2 regions of the Massilia pseudoviolaceinigra genome follow, and region 2 is predicted to be linked to the other one. Evidence: predicted binding sites of a transcription regulator. Region 2 holds the regulator's gene; the other holds the start of a gene.
What was found. Region 2 encodes FNR, which switches genes on or off when oxygen is low (the NO sensors DNR and NnrR bind a similar motif). Its sites were predicted from a motif close to TTGATNNNNATCAA; they were not measured.
Positions count from the first base shown of each region.

Region 1: a site for FNR is predicted at 8,429-8,442, ahead of RBA40_RS05260 (KamA family radical SAM protein). Genes of this name have one in related genera too.

Region 1 is NZ_JAVCWL010000004.1:83,104-93,081, reverse strand. Features, by position in the region: gene RBA40_RS05290 (c-type cytochrome) at 1-337, shown strand, start outside; gene RBA40_RS05285 (cytochrome c oxidase subunit II) at 334-1,275, shown strand; gene ctaD (cytochrome c oxidase subunit I) at 1,272-3,776, shown strand; gene RBA40_RS05275 (hypothetical protein) at 3,778-4,110, shown strand; gene RBA40_RS05270 (PQQ-dependent sugar dehydrogenase) at 4,227-5,591, opposite strand; gene RBA40_RS05265 (MFS transporter) at 5,664-6,950, opposite strand; gene RBA40_RS05260 (KamA family radical SAM protein) at 6,965-8,365, opposite strand; gene RBA40_RS05255 (cache domain-containing protein) at 8,607-9,062, shown strand; gene RBA40_RS05250 (methyl-accepting chemotaxis protein) at 9,121-9,978, shown strand, end outside.
Region 2 is NZ_JAVCWL010000035.1:6,138-16,115, reverse strand. Features, by position in the region: gene RBA40_RS27070 (heavy metal translocating P-type ATPase) at 1-850, shown strand, start outside; gene ccoS (cbb3-type cytochrome oxidase assembly protein CcoS) at 851-1,027, shown strand; gene ccoN (cytochrome-c oxidase, cbb3-type subunit I) at 1,116-2,543, shown strand; gene ccoO (cytochrome-c oxidase, cbb3-type subunit II) at 2,558-3,172, shown strand; gene RBA40_RS27050 (cbb3-type cytochrome oxidase subunit 3) at 3,174-3,356, shown strand; gene ccoP (cytochrome-c oxidase, cbb3-type subunit III) at 3,349-4,293, shown strand; gene ccoG (cytochrome c oxidase accessory protein CcoG) at 4,290-5,693, shown strand; gene RBA40_RS27035 (FixH family protein) at 5,713-6,246, shown strand; gene RBA40_RS27030 (hypothetical protein) at 6,273-6,494, shown strand; gene RBA40_RS27025 (DUF4214 domain-containing protein) at 6,517-8,358, opposite strand; gene fnr (fumarate/nitrate reduction transcriptional regulator Fnr) at 8,550-9,317, opposite strand; gene RBA40_RS27015 (cation-translocating P-type ATPase) at 9,445-9,978, opposite strand, start outside.

The DNA of each region.
Region 1 (9,978 bases), on a different contig from region 2:
GCTGTGCGCCGCGCTGGCCGGCTGCGACAACCGCGCCGAACCCGTGCCCGTGACCGGCGGCGACGCCACCCTGGGCAAGCGCCTGATGGAGCAGTACCAGTGCGGCTCCTGCCACGCCATCCCCGGCGTGGGCGCGGCCACCGGCACCGCCGGTCCCCCTCTCGACAAATTCGGCCGGCGCAGCTACATCGCCGGGCGCATTCCCAATTTGCCAGGGCCGCTGGCCGACTGGCTGGTCGATCCGCCCGCCATGAAGCCCGGCACCATGATGCCCGGCATCGGCGTGTCCAGGGCCGAAGCGCGCCACATGGCGGCCTACCTTTACACCTTGCGATGAGCGGGATTTCACTGCAATCCGTGCTGCACCCGGCCGGCCCGGACGCGGCCATCATCAGCCAGTTCGCCTGGGTGCTGTTCGGCGGCGGCGCGCTGGTGTTCGCGCTGGTGATGGGGCTCACCGCCCTGGGGCTGGGGCGGCGCGCGCGCACGGTGCGGCCGATGTTCTGGATCGCCGGCGCCGGGGTGGCCTTTCCGGTGACGGTGCTCACCGTGCTGCTGGCGTGGAGCACCTGGCGCAGCGGCCAGATGGCGGCCCAGACCTCGCAGCACGCAACGCGGGTGGCGGTCAGCGCCAACATGTGGTGGTGGGAAGTGCGCTACCCCGACCCCGGCGGCGGGCCGGATATCGTCAGCGCCAATGAAATCCATATTCCAACCGGGCGTCCGGTGTACCTGGGCCTGACCGCCAGCGACGTCATTCACAGCCTGTGGGTGCCCGCGCTGGGCGGCAAGATGGACATGGTGCCCGGGCGCGTCACCGGCCTGACCCTGCAGGCGGACCAACCCGGCGTGTACCGCGGCCAGTGCGCCGAATACTGCGGGGAACAGCACGCGCGCATGGCGCTGCATGTCGTTGCCCACACCCCGGCCGATTACGCCGCGTGGCTGGCGCGCGAGGCCAGGCCGGCCGCCACGCCATCGGAAAGCGCCGGTGGGACCATCCTTGCACGCGGACGGCAAGCCTTCATCGACCAGCGCTGCGTGGCCTGCCACACGATTCGCGGCGTGAGCGAGGTAACGAGTCTGGGGCCGGACCTGACCCACGTCGGCGCTCGCCTGCACATCGCCGCCGGCACGTTGCGCACGCATCGCGGCACCCTGGCCGGCTGGATCGCCGACCCGCAAAGCATCAAGCCGGGCGCGCGCATGCCGCCGGCCAGCATGGACGGCGACACCTTGAGCGCGCTGGCCGCCTATCTTGAGCAGCTCAAATGACCAGTAGCGCACTTCCCAACACCCTGCCGCGTCCTCCCGGCGAACTCGAACGGCTTGAAGCGGCATGGAAGACGCCGCGCGGCTGGCGCTATCTGACCACCGTCAACAACACTAATATCGGGCTGCTGTACATCGGCACCTCGCTGCTGTTTTTCCTGCTGGCCGGCGTGCTTGGCCTGCTGATGCGCATGCAGCTCGCGGTCCCCGAAAACACGTTTCTGAGCGCCTCGACCTACAACCAGGTGTTCACCATGCACGGCACGGTGATGATGTTCCTGTTCGCCATTCCCGTGGTCGAAGCCATCGCCGTCTACCTGCTGCCCAACATGCTGGGCGCGCGCGACCTGCCATTCCCGCGCCTGTCGGCCTACGCCTTCTGGGCTTACGCCATCGGCGGCCTGGCATTCTTCTGCACCCTGTTCGTGGGCCTGGCGCCCGACGGCGGCTGGTTCATGTATCCGCCGCTGACGGGCAAGGCGTATTCGCCCGGGCTGAACGCCGATTTCTGGCTGCTCGGAATCGGCTTCATCGAAATTTCGGCCATCGCCGGCGCGATTGAACTGATCGTCGGCATTTTGTTTACGCGCGCGCCCGGCATGACGCTGGGCCGCATGCCGGTGTACGCCTGGGCCATGCTGGTGGTGGGCGTGATGATCGTGTTTGCCTTCCCGGCGATCATCGCCGGCACGGCGCTGCTCGAACTCGAACGCGCCTACGACTGGCCATTCTTCATCGCCGACCGTGGCGGCGACCCGATCCTGTGGCAGCACCTGTTCTGGTTCTTCGGCCATCCCGAGGTGTACATCATCTTCCTGCCGGCCGCCGGCATGGTCTCGACCATGATCCCGACGATTGCCGGCGTACCGCTGGTGGGACGGCGCGCGATCATCGTGGCGCTGGTGGCGGTGGGCTTTTTCAGCTTTGCGCTGTGGGCCCACCACATGTTCACGGCCGGCCTGGGCGTGCTGAAAATGAGCTTCGTGTCGGCCGCCAGCATGGCCGTCGCGGTGCCGACCGCGATCCAGGTATTCGCCTGGATCGCCACCATGTGGCGCGGGCGCGTGACCATGTCGGCGCCGGCGCTGTTCCTGCTCGGCTTCATGTTCATTTTTGTCCTCGGCGGGCTCACCGGCGTGATGGTCGCCGTGCTGCCGTTCGACTGGCAGGTGCACGACACCCATTTCATCGTCGCCCACCTGCACTACGTGCTCATTGGCGGCATGCTGTTTCCGGTGTTCGCGGCGCTGTATTACTGGATCCCGCTTATCAACGGCAACCAGCTCTCGGAGCGCCTGGCACGCTGGGTATTCGGCTTGATGTTCGGCGGCTTCAACGTGGCCTTCTTCCCGATGCATATCAGCGGCCTGCTCGGCATGCCGCGCCGCGTCTACACCTACAGCAGCGAGATGGGCTGGGATGGTCTGAACCTGCTCTCTTCCGTGGGCGCCTTCGTGTTTGCCTTCGGGGTGCTGCTGTTCCTGTTCGACCTGGCGCGCACGCTGCGCCTGCCCGCAAAAGACATCGGCAACCCGTGGAACGCGGCCACGCTCGAATGGCTGCCGTCGGAAGACTATGGCAACCGCAGCATCGCGCGCATTACCTCGGCCGATCCGCTGTGGGAGCAGCCGACGCTCGCGCGCGAGGTCGAGGCGGGCCAGCATTACCTGCCCGGCACCGTCAGCGGACGGCGCGAAACGATTGCCACCAGCGCGCTGGGCGCCGTGCCGCGCTATCTGATGATCCTGCCCGGAGACAGCTGGTGGCCACTGATTGCCGCCGCCGGCACCGCGGGCTTCTTCCTGCTGCTGACGGTCAAGCTGACCTGGACCGCCTGGGCTTGCGGCATCGCGGCCATTGTCGGCATCGTGGCGTGGCTGTGGCAGTCGGACCGCCCGCCGCCGCTGGCGCACGCCAAGGTCGCCGACGACCTGACCCTGCCGGTGGGCGCACGCGGCACGGCCTCGCACTCGTGGTGGGCCACCCTGATCATGCTGGTGGTCGATGCGACCATTTTCGCGTCCTTCGTGTTCGCCTACATCCACATCTCGATGCGCCTGACCGTGTGCCCGCCGCCGCAGGCCGCGCTGGCCGCGCCGCTTTGGCCGCTACTTTCCATCGCCCTGCTGCTGGCCAGTTCGGCCCTGTTCTGGCTGGCCAGCCGCGCGGTGCAGCGCCGCCGCCTCACGCCCCTGGTGCTGGCGGCGCTGGTGTGCATGCTGGCCGCTTTTGCCTGCGACTTCAACGGCCAGCGCCTGGCCGGACTCGAACCCACGGCGCAAGCCTGGAGCGCGACGGTGGCGACCCTGCTCGCTTACCAGGGGCTGCATGTGATCGTGCTGGTATTGGCGGCGCTGTATTTGTGCGCGCGCGCCTGGCGCGGCCACCTCACCAGCGCCAGCCGGGCGACTTTGGATAACACAGCGCTGATGTGGCACTACACCAGCATGCAGGGCATCGCGGCGGCGGCGGCGATCCACCTCGTGCCATGGCTGATGGACTGATATGCGCGAACACCTTTTCAGCAAACTCCTGCACGCCTGCGCACCGCTGCTGGTGTGGGCGCTGCATTTTTTCTTTTGCTATGTGTGGGTGGCGGCGCTGTGCGCGCCCGGCATGATTGACGGCGAGGCGCCGCGCCGGTGGGTGGTGGGGATGGCGTCGGCGCTGGCGCTGGGAGTGTGTTTGTGGCTGGCGTGGCGCGCGCGCCATGTGCTGGCCAATGCGTCGGAGGCGACGCGCCTGCTGGACTGGGCCAGCGCTGGCAGTGCCGTGCTGGCCGTTGCCGGGGTGGCGTGGACCAGTTTGCCGGCGTTGATGCTGGATGGTTGCGGCTAAGCTGCACGTCGTTCCAGCGCTAAGGCGACACTCGGTGGGAATCCAAGCTCATTGAGCCGCCCGTGGCTGCGGTACGAAATTGGATTCCCGCCTTCGCGGGAAAGACGGTTTTGCGGCTAGTTGGTCACCGCTGGAACCGCGGCGGGCGCGCTTACGGGCGCTGGCGCCGTCGGCGTCACCCGCCAAACCACATTACCCACATCATCGGCCACCAGCAGCGCGCCGGCCTTGTCGACCGCCACGCCAACGGGACGGCCGTAGGCGTCGCCGTCCTCGTTCACAAAGCCGGTCAGGATCTCGATCGGTTTCCCTTTCGGCATACCTTTGTCGAAAGGCACGAACACCACGTTATAGCCGCTCAGCGGTTCGCGGTTCCACGAGCCATGCTGGCCGATGAACGCGCCACCCGCGTACTGCGCCGGGAACAAACTGGCTTCATAAAACACCATGCCCAGCGGCGCCACGTGGCTGCCCAGCGCGTAGTCGGGCATGATGGCCTTGGCCACCAGCTCCGGCTTGGGCGGCTTGACCCGCTCGTCGACGTGCTTGCCGTAGTAGCTGTATGGCCAGCCGTAAAACCCGCCATCCTTCACCGAAGTCAGGTAATCGGGCACCAGGTCGCTGCCCAGCTCGTCGCGTTCATTGACCACCGTCCACAGGGCGCCGCTCTGCGGCTGCCAGCCCATGCCGTTCGGATTGCGCAGACCAGAGGCGAACAGGCGCGTGGCCTTGCTGGCCAGGTCGACTTCCAGGATCGCGGCGCGGTTGACCTCGTTCTCCATGCCGTTCTCGGCCACATTGCTGTTGGAGCCGACGGTCGCGTACAGCTTGCTGCCATCCTTGCTGGCGATGATGTTCTTGGTCCAGTGATGATTGATCGGCCCGCCCGGCAGGGCGGCCACCGTTTCGGGCGCGGCACTGATCGCCGTCTCGCCGCTGCGGTAGGGGAACTTCACGATGGCGTCGGCATTGGCGATGTACAGCACATCGCCCACCAGCGCCATGCCGAACGGCGAATTGAGACCCTTCAAAAATTCGGTGCGCATGTCGGCCACGCCGTCGCCATCGGCGTCGCGCAGCAGGGTGATGCGGTTGGCGCTGGGCACGCCGGCGCCAGCCTTGGCCATCACCTTCTTCATCACGAAACCCTTGATGCCCTTGCCATCTTCAGGCTTGGGCGGCGCATTGGTTTCGGCCACCAGCACGTCGCCATTGGGCAGCACGTACAGCCAGCGCGGGTGGTCCAGGCCGCTGACCAGGGCCTTGACGGCAAAGCCGGGCGCGGCGCGCGGGACCACGCCCGCGGGCCAGCCCTTGGCGGGCGCGATATTGACAGTCGGAATGAGGGTCTTGTTCGGCGCGGGAATGACTGGCGCCGGGCCGACGCCATCGCTGGCCGGCAGGATGGACTTTTCGCCGCAGGCCGCAAGGCCCAGCAGCATGCAGCCTGCGAGCAGGCGAACGGACGGATGGTCGCGCATGGGAAATCTCCTTGGATTGGACGGAAAGCGGTCCCGGGGATTCTAGACGAATCATCCAAGCCGGCTCGCCCGTTACGCCACCGCGCCCTCCGCCTGTGCCTGCACGGCTGCCGTGGCCGGTGCACGTCCGCGCCGCCGCACGTACAGCACCAGCCCCGGCAACTGCAGCAGCACCAGAATGCCGAACGCAGCCTGGTAGGCGCTGACCGGATACTGGTGCAGCACATTGGCTTGCCACAAGCCCAGCACCTGGCCAAAGCCGGCCTGCACCAGGAAGGCGCCGATGAAGATCAGCAAGTTGAGGCAGGTAGCGGCGCGCCCGGTCAGGGCGGCGGGCATGCTCTGGGCCACGATCGCATACTCGATGCCGGTAATGGTGCCGATCAGGGTAAACAGTACCGAGAGCGTCTGGAAGCTCGGTTTGAAATTGAGCACGATGCCGATCTGCACCAGCAGGAACAGGCCGATGCCGGCCGCCGCCACGTCGAGCAACTTGACGCCGCGCCGTCCGGCCCACTCGGTCAGCATGCCGACCGCGATGGCGCCGAAAATGACGGCGGCCATGCTCAGGTACAGCAGGTACGCCACGGCGGCGTCGGAAAAATGCGCCACGTCGGACAGCCAGCGCCCTATCCACAAGCCCTGCAGACCGAAGAACACGGCATGCGGAATGAGCATGAGCGAAATGGTCTTGCGAAACGCCGGATCGCGGTAGACATCGAGGATCGATTGCAAGGTCGGCGCCGGCGTCTTGGGCGCGGCGGCGGCGGCGCGCGGGGTCACCAGCCAGATCAGCAAGCCAACGCAGGCGGCCAGCGCGCCGAGCAGGATGAACAGGCCGCGCCAGTCGGTGAACTGCAGCGCCAGGCGCACCGGCAGGGTGGCCGAGGCCGCGCCCAGCCCGCCCACCGCGATCAGGTAGCCGTGTACCGACGGCAAGCGGTCCGGTGCGATCCAGCCGGAAATCGACTTGACGGCCGACATGAAGCAGCCGCCCAGCCCGAAACCGATGACGGCGCGCGCCACCACCAGTTCCGCAAAGCTGTTGCCATGGGCGAACATGAGGGCGCCGCTGCCGGCCAGCAGCATCAGCACCAGTTGCACCTTGCGCGGTCCGTAGCGGTCGAGCGCGATGCCGACCGGCAGCTGCACCAGCGCGAAGGAAAAGAAAAAGGCACTGGTGAGCAGCCCCAGCTGCCCGGAGGTGAGCGAGAGCGATTGCACCAGGTTGGGCGCCAGCACGGCGTTGACGGTACGCAGCAGCGAGGACAGGTAATGCCCCAGCGCAAACGGCAGGAACACGGAGAAAAAAATGGCCAGACCGGACAATCCCTTGTGCTGCTGCGCGCCTCCCATCATGCTTCTCCCCGGCCTCAGGCGGCGTCAGTCTGTTTGCTGCAGCCGCCCGCGCCGGCCCGCTGCGCCGTCGTGATCGGAATGACCTTGCCGGTCGGCGCATGCACGGCGCCATCGTCCTCGCTTTCAAAGAAGAATTTGCTCTTGCCGAAGGCCGGCACCAGGTGGTCCATCCAGGTTGCCTTCTCGTCGAACTTGGCGAAGAAGGGCTTGCGCACCCAGTCCGGATTACGCGCCTGCAAAAATTGCAGGGCGAACAGTTTTTCGCCATTGATGGTGACCACGCCATCGATCACGACCTTGCCGGGGAAGGCGCTCATGGATGGGCCGCGCACCGTGCGCGACAGGCCCGACACCATCTGGTAAGCCGACTGGAAGATGTCATGGGCGCGCGCCAGCGGCAGGGAAAAATACTCGCTGGGGCCGGTGTCGCGTTCGACAAACATATAGTAGGGAATCGCGCCCAGGCGCACGCCGGTGGTCCACAGCTCGGCCCAGCTGGCGGGGTCTTCGTTGATGTGGCGGATCAGCGGGCCTTGCATGCGCAGGGTGGCGCCGGTCGAGACGATCCGTTTGACCGCCTTTTGCGCCATCTCGTTGCGCAGTTCGACGGCGTGGCTGTAGTGGCCCATGATGGCCAGGTTCTTGCCGGAGGCGACCACTTTCTCGAACAGGCGCATCAGGTCGTCGGCATCGCGGTCGGTGACGAAACGCTGCGGCCAGTACGCCACCGCCTTGGTGCCGATGCGGATGTTCTGGATGTGCGCCAGCTCGGGTACCAGCAGCGATTCGAGGAAGCCGGCCAGCGAACGGGTATTCATGATCATCGGGTCGCCCCCCGTGATGAGCACGTCGGTCACATCCGGATGGGTGGCCAGATAGGCAACCAGTTCGGTCGTCTCGCGCGCATCGAACTTCATGTCGTCCATGCCGACGAATTGCGGCCAGCGGAAGCAGAAAGTGCAGTAGGCGTGGCAGGTCTGGCCGGCGCTGGGGAAGAACAGCACCGTTTCCTTGTACTTGTGCTGCAGGCCGCGCAACGGAGCGTCGTTCACGCGCGGCACGTTGTGGGTCATCTGCCCGGCCGGATGGGGATTCATGCGCATCCGGATCGTGTGCACCAGCTGGTTGATGGCCGTTTCATCCTTCTTGTACAGCACCAGCTCGCGCAGCCGGGCGTATTCCTGGGGCTGCAGCATGTCGCGGTGCGGAAACACCAGGCGGTAGATCGGATCGTCCGGAATATTGCTCCAGTCGATCAACTGGTCCATCACATATTCATTGGTGCGAAACGGCAGCACCCGCGAGACCACTTCCACCGCTTCCTGCAGCTCGGGCGACATGAATTGCCACTGACGCGCATTGGCGATCGACTGGCGGGTGTAGGGCTTGAATTTGGGGGACGAAAGATCGGTCACGACGGGCTCCTGAACAGGGTGGGAAGGCAGAAAATCATCATATGCTTGCCTTCAAGAATCAAATTGCCCTACATCAATATGACGAAGCAACGTTGTTCTTGTGCCCGCACAAACGGCCTGGAGTGTGGCGTGCGCGCATCCTTCGCCTCGGCCTTGACATTGCGCAATCGGCGCCGGGAGCGGGGGCGTAGATTACGCAATGCACCTAAGCAACAGCCCTCCATTCCTGAAAGGATCTGCCATGAAATTGCTGCTGACCGCCACCGCCCTGTGCTTCACCTTTGCCGCCGGCGCCGCCTGCGCCGCCGAACCCACCGAAAAAGACGCGATTGCCATGGTCGAGCGCGGCGTTGCGCTGATCAAATCCAAGGGCAAGGAAGAAATGGTCAAACGCATCAACGCCAAGGACAAGGATTTCGTCCAGGGCGAGCTGTACATCGACATGCGCGACCTGCAGACCGGCATCGTGCTGGCCCACCCGATCAACCCATCGATCGTGGGCAAGGACCTGACCGACGTGCCCGATGCGAGCGGCAAGAAATATCGCCGTGAAATCATCAACCTGGGCCAGTCGAAGGGCAAGGGCTGGGTCGACTACCAGTACAAGAACCCCACCAACGGCAAGATCGAGCCGAAAACCACCTACATCCAGCGGGTCGACGATGTGGTGCTGGAAGCGGGCATTTACAAGAATTGATGCACTTGGAAAGCGGGCGGCATCTGCCGTCCGCGCAACGTACTATCGGGAGTAAGGCATGCTGAACAAACTGCGTATTGGGCCCAAGCTGCTGCTGGCCCCCGCTCTGGTGCTGATTTTGCTGATGCTGGTGGCCGCGGGAGCCTGGTACGGCATGGTGCGCCAGAATGCTTCCCTGGAAAAAATGGTGCAGGTGCACGCCACGCGCCAGAAAGCCGCGGCCGACGTCGCCGGCGACGCCAAGCATGCGCACGCCAATATCTATCAATTGCTGGCCTGGATCAACGGCAGCTTCGCCCAGTCGCGCGTCGATGCGCTGACCGCCGACATCGGCAAGAAGCACCGCGCCATCGCCGACCAGCTGACGGCGCTGGGGCAGATGGCCGAGCCATCCGAGAAAAAGCTGATCGAGGCGTCCGGCGTCACGCTGGCGGCCTACCGCAAGGGTGTGCTGGAAACCATCGAAATGGCGCAGATGGACCAGTCGATCGCCACCAACTCGATGCAAAAGGCCGAAAAGGAATTCGTTACCCTCAGCGCCAGCCTGGGCCAGCTGGCGACCCTGGAAAAGACCCGGGCCGAGCACGCCTACGCCGAGGCGCGCGAAGAATTCCGTTCGCTGGTGGGGGCGATGGCGGCCCTGGTGCTGCTCTCGATCGGCCTGTCGCTGCTGGCCACGATGCTGGTGCGGCGCGGCATGCTGGCCGACATCCGCGCCATTGCCGGGGTGGTGGGCGACCTGGCCGAGGGGCGCCTGACGGTGGGCACGCCGAACCGCGGCCGCGATGAAATCGCCGACACCTCGCGCGCGCTGGACCACACCATCGCCAACCTGAACCAGACCTTGCGCACGGTGCTGACCTCGGTACACTCGATCGACACAGCCTCGAAGGAAATCGCCACCGGTAACCTGGAC
Region 2 (9,978 bases):
CCCGCTGCTGCGCCATGTGGAGCCGCTGGCCAGTCTTGACCGCGCGCGCTGCCTGCAACTGGCGGCGGCACTGGAGGCGGGCAGCGCCCATCCGCTGGCGCTGGCGATCCGCAATGCGGCACCAGGCGCGGAACTGCACGCCAGCGAGCTTCATAGCGAAGCGGGGCAGGGCGTGGAAGGCGTGATCGACGGCGTGCGCTATCGCCTCGGGCGCGACGGCTACGCGGGCGCGGCACCGGCGCCCGTGTGGCCCGACGTGAGCAATGTGTATCTTGGTGCGAACGGCATCGTGCTGGCGCGCTTCGAACTGGCCGACGCGCTGCGTGCCGATGCGGTTGACGTGGTGCGGCGCTTCAAGGCGCGTGGCCAGACCGTCATTCTTTTAAGCGGCGACGACCAGGGTGTGGTCAGCCGCACCGGCGCGGTGCTCGGCATCGATACCGCCATCGGCCAGCAGCTGCCGGAGCAGAAGCTCGCCTACGTGCAGCAGCTTCAATCGACAGGCGCTGTGGTGGCGATGGTTGGCGACGGCATCAACGACGCCGCCGTGCTGCGCGCGGCCGATGTGTCGTTCGCCATGGGCGGCGGGGCCGCGCTGGCGCAGTTGAGCGCCGACTGCGTGCTGCTCTCCAGCCGACTATCGGCGCTCGACGACGCCGCCACGGGCGCCGCGCGCGCGCTCGGGATCATTCGCCAGAACCTGGCCTGGGCCAGCATCTACAACTGCGTGGCGATTCCCGCGGCCGCCCTTGGCCTGATCAATCCCTGGCTGTCGGCGGCGGGCATGTCGCTCAGTTCCGCCGTGGTCGTCATTAACGCACTGCGCCTGCGGCGCATGAAAGCCGGTTGAATGGAATCCTTGTATCTATTGGTCCCCCTGAGCGTGTTCATCGTCGTGCTGGCGGTGTGGGTGTTCTTCGGGGCGGCCGACAGCGGCCAGTTCGACGACCTCGATGGTCCCGGCATGCGCATCCTGCTCGACGACGACGAACCGGTAGAAAAAGGGCCACGCAACGATCTTGCGTGATTCCGGCGTTTTTGATTCACATCAAGGATTTTTGATCTCCAGAAATTTACTCTTCTGCTGTCATCGTTGCATTCTCAGGAGAGCCTTTGTGGACAGAGCTTTAAATTACAACAACAAGATCGTCAGGTACTTTACGATCGCCACCGTCTTTTGGGGCGTGATCGGCATGCTGGTCGGCGTTCTCATCGCCGCGCAGCTGGCCTGGCCGGCCCTCAATTTCGACATCGCCTGGTTAAGCTACGGGCGTCTGCGTCCGCTGCATACCAATGCCGTCATTTTCGCCTTCGGCATCAACGGCCTGTTTGCGACGTCGTACTGGGTGGTGCAGCGCACCTGCCAGGTGCGCCTGTTCTCCGACACGCTGTCCATGATCACCTTCTGGGGCTGGCAGGCGATCCTGGTGCTGGCCACCATCACGCTGCCGATGGGTTTCACGCGCGGCAAGGAATACGCCGAGCTGGAATGGCCCATTGCGCTCCTGATCACGGTGGTCTGGGTGATCTACGCGATCGTCTTCTTCGGCACCATCGTCAAGCGCAAGGTCAAGCACATCTACGTGGCCAACTGGTTCTTCGGCGGGTATATCCTGGCCGTGGCGATCCTCCACATCGTCAACGGCGCGGTCATGCCGGCCTCGTTCTGGAAGTCCTACTCGGCCTACGCCGGCGTGCAGGACGCGATGATTCAATGGTGGTACGGCCACAATGCGGTCGGCTTCATCCTCACCGCCGGCTACCTGGGCATGGTCTACTACTTCATTCCGAAACAGGCCGAGCGCCCCGTGTACTCGTACCGCCTGTCGATCGTCCACTTCTGGGCCCTGATCTTCACCTACATGTGGGCGGGACCGCACCACCTGCACTACACCGCGCTGCCCGACTGGACCCAGTCGATCGGCATGGTGTTCTCGCTGATCCTGCTGGCGCCATCGTGGGGCGGGATGATCAACGGGATCATGACGCTGTCGGGCGCCTGGCACAAGCTGCGTTCGGACCCGATCCTCAAATTCCTGATCGTGTCGCTGTCGTTCTACGGTATCGCTACTTTTGAGGGCCCGATGATGTCGATCAAGACCATCAACGCGCTGTCGCACTACACCGACTGGACCGTCGCCCACGTGCACGCCGGCGCTTTGGGCTGGGTCGGATTCATCACCATGGGGTCGATCTACTACCTGATCCCGCGCCTGGCCGGCAAGACGGAAATGTGGAGCGTGCGCCTGATCGACACCCACTTCTGGGTCGCGACCATCGGCATCGTGCTGTACATCTCCTCGATGTGGATCGCCGGCGTGATGCAGGGCCTGATGTGGCGCGCGGTCAATAGCGACGGCACGCTGACGTACACCTTCGTCGAAGGCGTCAAGGCGACCTATCCGTACTACGTGATCCGCGTCGGCGGCGGCCTGCTGTACCTGACCGGCATGCTGCTGATGGCCTATAACACGTACCGGACGATGCGCAATACCGTCAGCGACGACGCGCGCATTCCCACCCTTTTACCTGCACATGCCTGAATCCGGAGCTTGCAATGAAATTTTCACATGAATTGATCGAGAAAAATCCCTGGCTGCTGATCGGACTGGTATTACTGGTCGTTTCCTTCGGCGGCCTGGTGGAAATCGTGCCCCTGTTCTTCCAGAAATCGACCACCGAGCCGGTGGCCGGCCTGAAACCGTATTCGGCGCTGCGCCTGGTGGGGCGCGACATCTATGTGCGCGAAGGCTGCTACAACTGCCACTCGCAGATGATCCGTCCGTTCCGCGCCGAGACCGAGCGCTATGGCCACTATTCGGTGGCCGGCGAATTCGTCTACGACCGCCCGTTCCAGTGGGGTTCCAAGCGCACCGGTCCCGACCTGGCGCGCGTCGGTGGCCGCTACAGCGACGAATGGCATCGCACCCACCTGGACAACCCGCGCGACGTGGTGCCGGAATCGAACATGCCCGGTTATCCGTGGCTGGCCAAGACCAGACTGGTGCCGAACGAAGTGATTCCGAAAATGCGCGCCCTGCAGCGCCTGTCGACGCCGTACTCGGAAGAAGACATCGCCCAGGCCCCGGCCACGCTGGCCGACAAGACCGAACAGGATGCCCTGATCGCCTATCTGCAGGGCCTCGGCATCCAGATCAAGACGAGGAACTGACATGGCAATCGAACATATTTTTGACAGCGCGAGCAGCATCATGACCGTCATCAGCTTCACCACCTTCCTCGGCATTTTGCTGTGGACCTTCGTCCTCAAGGGCGGCAAGGACTTCGAGACGCAGGCGGCGCTGCCGTTTGCGGACGATGCCGGCGACAACGCGGGGGAGAGCGGTCATGGCTGATTTCACCAGCGGTTTCTGGGACCTGTACATCATCGTCATCACGGTGCTGGCGATCCTCGGCTGCGGCGTGCTGCTGTGGTCCCAGTCGACCCACAAGGTCGAACCGGGCAGCGACGGCACCACCGGCCACGTGTGGGACGAAGACCTGACCGAACTCAATACGCCGCTGCCGCGCTGGTGGATGTGGCTGTTCTACATCACCATCGTGTTCGCGCTGGTGTACCTGGTGCTGTACCCGGGGCTGGGCAGCTACGCCGGCAAATTGGGCTGGAAGTCGAGCGGCGCCTACCAGGAAGAACTGGCCAAGGCCGATGCCGACTACGGTCCCCTGTTCGCCAAATACGCCAGCCAGGACATCAAGGCGGTGGCGGCCGACCCGCAGGCGCACGCGATCGGCGAGCGCATGTTCCTGACCTACTGCGCGCAGTGCCACGGCTCCGATGCGCGTGGCAACAAGGGCTATCCCGACCTGACCGACAAGGACTGGCTGTACGGCGGCGAGCCGTCGGTGATCAAGGCCACCATCATGAAGGGCCGTAACGGCATGATGCCGCCGATGGGCGCGGCGGTCGGCTCCGAAGCCGATATCGAAAACGTGGCGCACTACGTCAAGAGCCTGTCCGGGCTGACCGCCGATCCGATCAAGGTCTCCTTCGGCAAGACGAAGTTCGGCGCCTGCATCGCCTGCCACGGCGCCGGCGGCGTCGGCAACCAGGCACTGGGCGCGCCCAACCTGTCCGACAAGGTCTGGCTGTACGGCGGCAGCGCCGAGACGATCATGGAAACGATCCGCAAGGGCCGTACCAACACCATGCCGTCGTTCCACGAGTTCCTGGGCGAATCCAAGGTCCACGTGCTGGCCGCCTATGTATGGAGCCTGTCCAACGATGCGGCGCCGGCCAGCCTGGCGGCGGCGCCCGGGGTGGCGCAAAAATGACGCAGGCCACCACCAGGCCGGTTGTGATCCGGATGTACGCCGCGCGCGAGGAAATCTATCCGCGCGAAGCAAAGGGACGCTATGCCAGCTCGCGCTGGGCGTGCGTGTGGATCACCCAGCTGGTGTTCTATGGCTTGCCGTGGCTGAACTGGAATGGCCGCCAGGCCATCCTGTTCGACCTCGGCGCGCGCAAGTTCTACATCTTCGGCATGGTGTTGTGGCCGCAGGACTTCATCTACCTGGCGGCGCTGCTGATCATCGCCGCCTACCTGCTGTTTCTCGTCACCGCTATCGCGGGGCGGGTGTGGTGCGGCTTTGCCTGTCCGCAGACGGTCTACACCGAAATCTTCATGTGGATCGAGCGCAAAATCGAAGGCGCGCGCAGCGCCCGCATCCGCCTCGACCGCCAGCCCTGGAGCGCCGACAAGCTGGCACGCAAAACCGCCAAGCACCTGGCATGGGGCGTGGTGGCGCTGTTTACCGGCTTCAGTTTCGTGGCTTATTTCGCCCCGGTGCGCTCGCTGCTGTCGAATATCGGCGCCTTTGCGCTGGGACCGTGGGAATGGTTCTGGATCGGCTTCTACGCGTTCGCCACCTACGGCAATGCCGGCTGGCTGCGCGAGCAGGTGTGCAAATATATGTGCCCGTACGCGCGCTTCCAGAGCGCCATGTTCGACAAGGACACCCTGATCGTCACCTACGACCAGGAACGGGGCGAGCCGCGCGGCGCGCTCAATCCCAGGGCCACGGCGGAAGAAGCCAAGAAGAAGGGCGACTGCATCGACTGCAATATGTGCGTGCAGGTGTGCCCGACCGGGATCGACATCCGCAAGGGCTTGCAGTACGAATGCATCGGCTGCGCCGCCTGCGTGGACGCCTGCAACGGCGTGATGGACAAGATCGACCTGCCGCGCGGGCTGATTCGCTACTCGACCGACAACGCCATGGACAACAAGTGGTCGGCCAGGCGCATCGGCCAGCGCATTGTGCGTACCCGGGTGCTGATCTACACCGCGCTGCTGGCGCTGATCGTGGCCGGTTTCGGCACCGCGCTGGCGCTGCGCACGCCGCTCAAGCTCGACGTGATCCGCGACCGCGGCTCGATGGGGCGCGAAGTGGGCGACGGCATGATCGAAAACGTGTACCGCCTGCAGATCATGAATACCGCCGAAACCGGGCATACCTTCCGCATCAAGGTGTCGGGCATCGATTCGGTGCGCCTGGCCACGACCGACCAGGCCGTGCTCGATGGCGCCAGCACGCGCGCGGTACCGGTGCGGGTGCAGGTCGAGCGCAGCGCGGCGGCGCGCGGCTCGAACCACATCGAGTTCGAACTGACGGCGGTGGACGACCCGTCGCTCAGCGTGCGCGAAAAAGCCGTGTTCATCGCGCCAAAATAAAGCAAACAAGGAGACCCGCATGCAAACCGCCTCACCTCTGACTCCCTCCATCGGCCCGTGGTACAAGCACCGCTGGCCATGGCTCCTGATGCTCGGTCCCGCCATCGTGGTGGTGGCCGGCGTGAACCTCGGTTTCGTCGCCTACCGCGGCCAGGATGCGATGGTGGTCGACGACTACTACAAGAAGGGCAAGGCGATCAACCAGGACTTGCGGCGCGACCGCGTGGCCAGCGCCATGCGCCTGGCGTTCGACGCGCGCTATGATCCGGCCACGGAAAAGCTGGCCGGTACCCTGAGCAGCGGCGCACTGGCCTTGAGCGCGCCGTTCAGCATCCACCTGGCGCATGCCACCTTGCCGCAGAAAGACCGCAAGCTGGACGTGATTCCGGATGCGGCGGGGCGTTTTTCGGTGGCGCTGCCGCTGCTGGAACGGGCGCGCTGGCAGGTGGTGGTCGAGGGCGGCAAGCGTGACTGGCGCCTGGCCGCGGCCTGGCACTGGCCGCGCGAGCAGGCGCTGGCGATCAAGGCCGACGCTGCGGACCTTGCTCACTGACCGGGGGAGGGCAGATGCGACTTGCGATGAAAGTGTTGTGGCCCGCCTTCCTGGCGGCGATGCTGGCCGAAGGCTGCTTTTTTGCGCTGTTCGATCCGCGCGAGGCGCTGCATGTGGGCGACATCACGCTCTCGCCGATGGCGGCGTACACCATCGGCTTTTTCTTCTTCTGGACCTTTTGCGCGCTGGCCAGCGTGCTGACCTACTACCTGGTCGTCGTGCCGGACGATCCTCATCCGCCGTTCTAGGCGCGCGCCATCGGCCGTGCGGTCAGAACCAGGCTGGCGCCGCGGCGTCGTGCAGGCCCACCAGCGCCGCATAGGCGCCGTCGGCCGGCACCTCCATCATGCTCTTGACCGGCCCTGCTTGCAGAGCGCCGACGACGGCGGTCACGCTCTCCTGGTAAGAGATGACGTTGGTGTCGGCGGTAACGCCCTTGAGCAGCTCGCGCACGGCGTTCACCGCACTGGTGCCGGCATACGCGCCAGCCTTGTCTGCAGCGTCCAGCGCAAACGTAAAGTTGGTCGCCACGTCGACCTTCGCGGTGACCAGCGCCGCATCCTGCAAACCGGCCGGCGTTTTGTTGGCCATCGCGCCGGCGGTGATTGCGAGCGATGCATTGGCGCGCGTGAGGGCGCCGGAATCAATGGCCTGGGTCCAGTAATCGAGCCCGGCCTGCAACGGCGCGCGGTCAAACACGTTCTGGAAAATGGCTTTGACGAAGGCCGCGTTGTCGCCGCCGTACAGCGCTGTCGATTCGGCGCTTGAGCCGAACGAATCGATCAGCGTGCGCAATGGCGCACTGCCGACGTAGGCCGCATTCAACCCTTCGATCGTCTGCGGCGCTTTCAGCTCGACCAGGCGTTGCTGGAAGCTGGCCAGGCCCGCCACGTCGGCCGCGCGGCCGAAATAGCTGTAGTACAGCGACTGGGTCAGGCCAGCGTACTCCAACGCGGTGCTGTGGTTGGCGAAGGTGGCGCGCTCCACGTCGAACAGGATATCGCTGCCCTCGGCGCCCGTGGTGTCGACGATCATGTAATGGCCATGGTTCGAGATGATGCGGAAGCCGGAAACTTTGCCGTGGAACAGTGCGGTGTCGTTGCCAGCTTCGCCAGCGAGGATGTCGTCGCCGCCGCCACCGTACAGGGAGTCATTGCCGTGTCCCGCCACCAGCGAATCGGTACCGCCGTAGCCCGCCAACTGGTCATCGCCCAGGTCGACCTTGATGTAATTCGGGGCATTGTCGCCACGGATATCGTTGCCGTCGGCGGAATCCCTCATGTACTGCGAATAGCCGGGCAGGTCGGCGAGGCTGACGGTAATGTCGGTAAACCGGATGAACTCGATGCCGCTGAATTTGATTTGCGGATGGGACGACAGCGTATTCCAGTTGTAATGCCACTGTTCCGTGCTGTGGAAGCCGGCGGCGACGGCGTTGATGCGTACACCGCCGCTCGACACCGGCAGTACCAGGGTATCGATGCCACTGCCGCCGTCGACGATGGCACGCTCGCCCGCCACGAAGCCGACCGACATCACATCGTTGCCGGCGCCGCCGCACAGCTTGTTGTCGATGTTGGGCAAGCTGGAGGTGATGCTGTCGTTGCCATCGCCACCCAGGTAGCCGTCGGCGCCGCCGCCCGAGGCACGTTGGACATGGACATCGTTGCCGGCCGTGCCGTGGGCCTGGTCGTCGATGCGCACGGTCAGGTCCACGCGGCCAAGCAAGGTCGACGGATAGCCAGCAGCCTTGATGTAGATCCGTCCCGTTTGCTCGGCCAGAAAGCCCATGCGCGCGGTATTGAGGCCAGTGGTGTGGGTGCCTTCCTTCTCGTTGATCGGAAAGCCGTCGGCGTCGTACAGGAACAGCCACGGCCCCAATGCCGCGCTGATTTCAAAGTCGACCAGTTGGCCGGCCACCACGTCGAGGGCATAGGTGCCGCCGCTGGTCAGGAGCGTCCTGTCCCACGCGGGCGCGGTTCCCGCCGAAGTGCCGGTCCCGGGGACGTCGCTGAAAGCGGCGAGTACCTGCCGATCCGCCTTGATGAGATCCTCCGGCGCCAAACGGTGGCTGTGGTGCACCTGAGAAGTGAATGGGACGTAAATGGACATGGGCTCTACTTGCGGAAATTGATAATGAGATGGATGCATCCGTGGCGACGGCTACGCACCATGGCGGCGCCGCCTGCCGCTCCATCGCGCCGACGCGAGGGACGTGGCAAAGCCGGCGATTAAGCCTTGGTAATTGCCGTAAGTACACCGTTATAAGCAGGTGGAAATGAAGTTGCCCGCAGCGCCTTGGTTTATGCCATTGGGCTGCACTGCTCGGTGCCGGCGGCGAGCGCCTTGAGCATGGCCGGATCGAGCAGGGTCATTTCGCGCTTGTCGACACCGATCCAGCCCTGTTTCTTGAAGCGCGACAGCAGGCGGCTGATGCTTTCGATGGTCAGGCCGAGGTAGTTGCCGATATCCTCGCGCGACATGCGCAGCTGGAAACTGGTGGCCGAGTAGCCGCGCGCCGCGTAGCGTGCGGACAGGTTGACCAGGAACACCGCAAAGCGCTGCTCGGCTCGCATATTTCCCAGCAATAGCATGACATTTTGCTCGCGCGTGATTTCCTGGCTCATGATGCGGTGGAAATGGCGCAGCAGGGTGGGCACCTCGCCGAACAGTTCTTCCAGGCGCTCGAACGGGATCTCGCACACTTCGCTGTCCTCGAGCGCGACCGCGTCGCAATGGTGGCGGTCGGCGCTGATGGCATCCATGCCCAGCAGTTCGCCAGCCATCTGGAAACCCGTGATCTGCTGCTCGCCGCCGGCATTGACCTGGTAGGTCTTGAAGTGGCCGTAGCGGATCGCGTACAGATTGCGGAACGGTTCGTCCATCTGGTACAGGCGCTCATCGCGCAACAGGCGGCGGCGCTTGCCGATAATGCTGTCGAGACGGGTAATGTCGTCTTCATCGAGTCCCATCGGCAGGCAAAGCTGGTGCATGCTGCATCCCGCGCAGCTGGCCTTGAGCGCGGCGACGTTCAGCATGGCTGCGGGAACGAATGGAAGTGGCTGGGGCATAGGGGACTGACGTTTTGTGGCTTGATCCGTATGATACTCCAGTGGAACCTTGGCGCACAGGGCAATAGCGGTGCAGTTGCGGCATTTTCCCCAGTACAGATGGCAGAATGTCCACGGCGGCGTTGCATTATCTGCGCAGGCGTTGTGCAAGTCTCAACAGTGCTGGCCAAAGGACAAGGGATAGCCCGATGGCGGCGGCCGTTACCAGTTGCGCGGCACTTAATGGCGTGAAATGAAACACGGCCGCCAGCGCGGGCACGCAGGTGACGACGAGCAGGGCGGCGAGCGCGCCTGCGGCGATCATCCACCGCACCCGGTTCGGCCGGCGCTGCGCACCGTGTGCGAACATCAGTGCCAGGTTGGCGCCGACCAGCGCGCTGAAGGCAAAAGCGCGCGCCGCATCCGGCGCCAGCGCCGCCGACGCCCACAGCCACGCGGCGATGACGTGAGCCAGCGCCAGGGCGCCGTGCAGGCCCGCGCGCAGCAGGCCGGCGGCGCCGATGAGGGGCGCGTCGGGCCGGCGCGGCGGCTTGCGCATGCTGTCCGGATCGGGCGCATCGTTTTCGAAGGCGAGCGTGCAGGCCGGATCGATCATCAGTTCGAGGAACACGATATGCATCGGCAGCAGCACCACCGGCCAGCCGAACAGCACCGGCAGCAG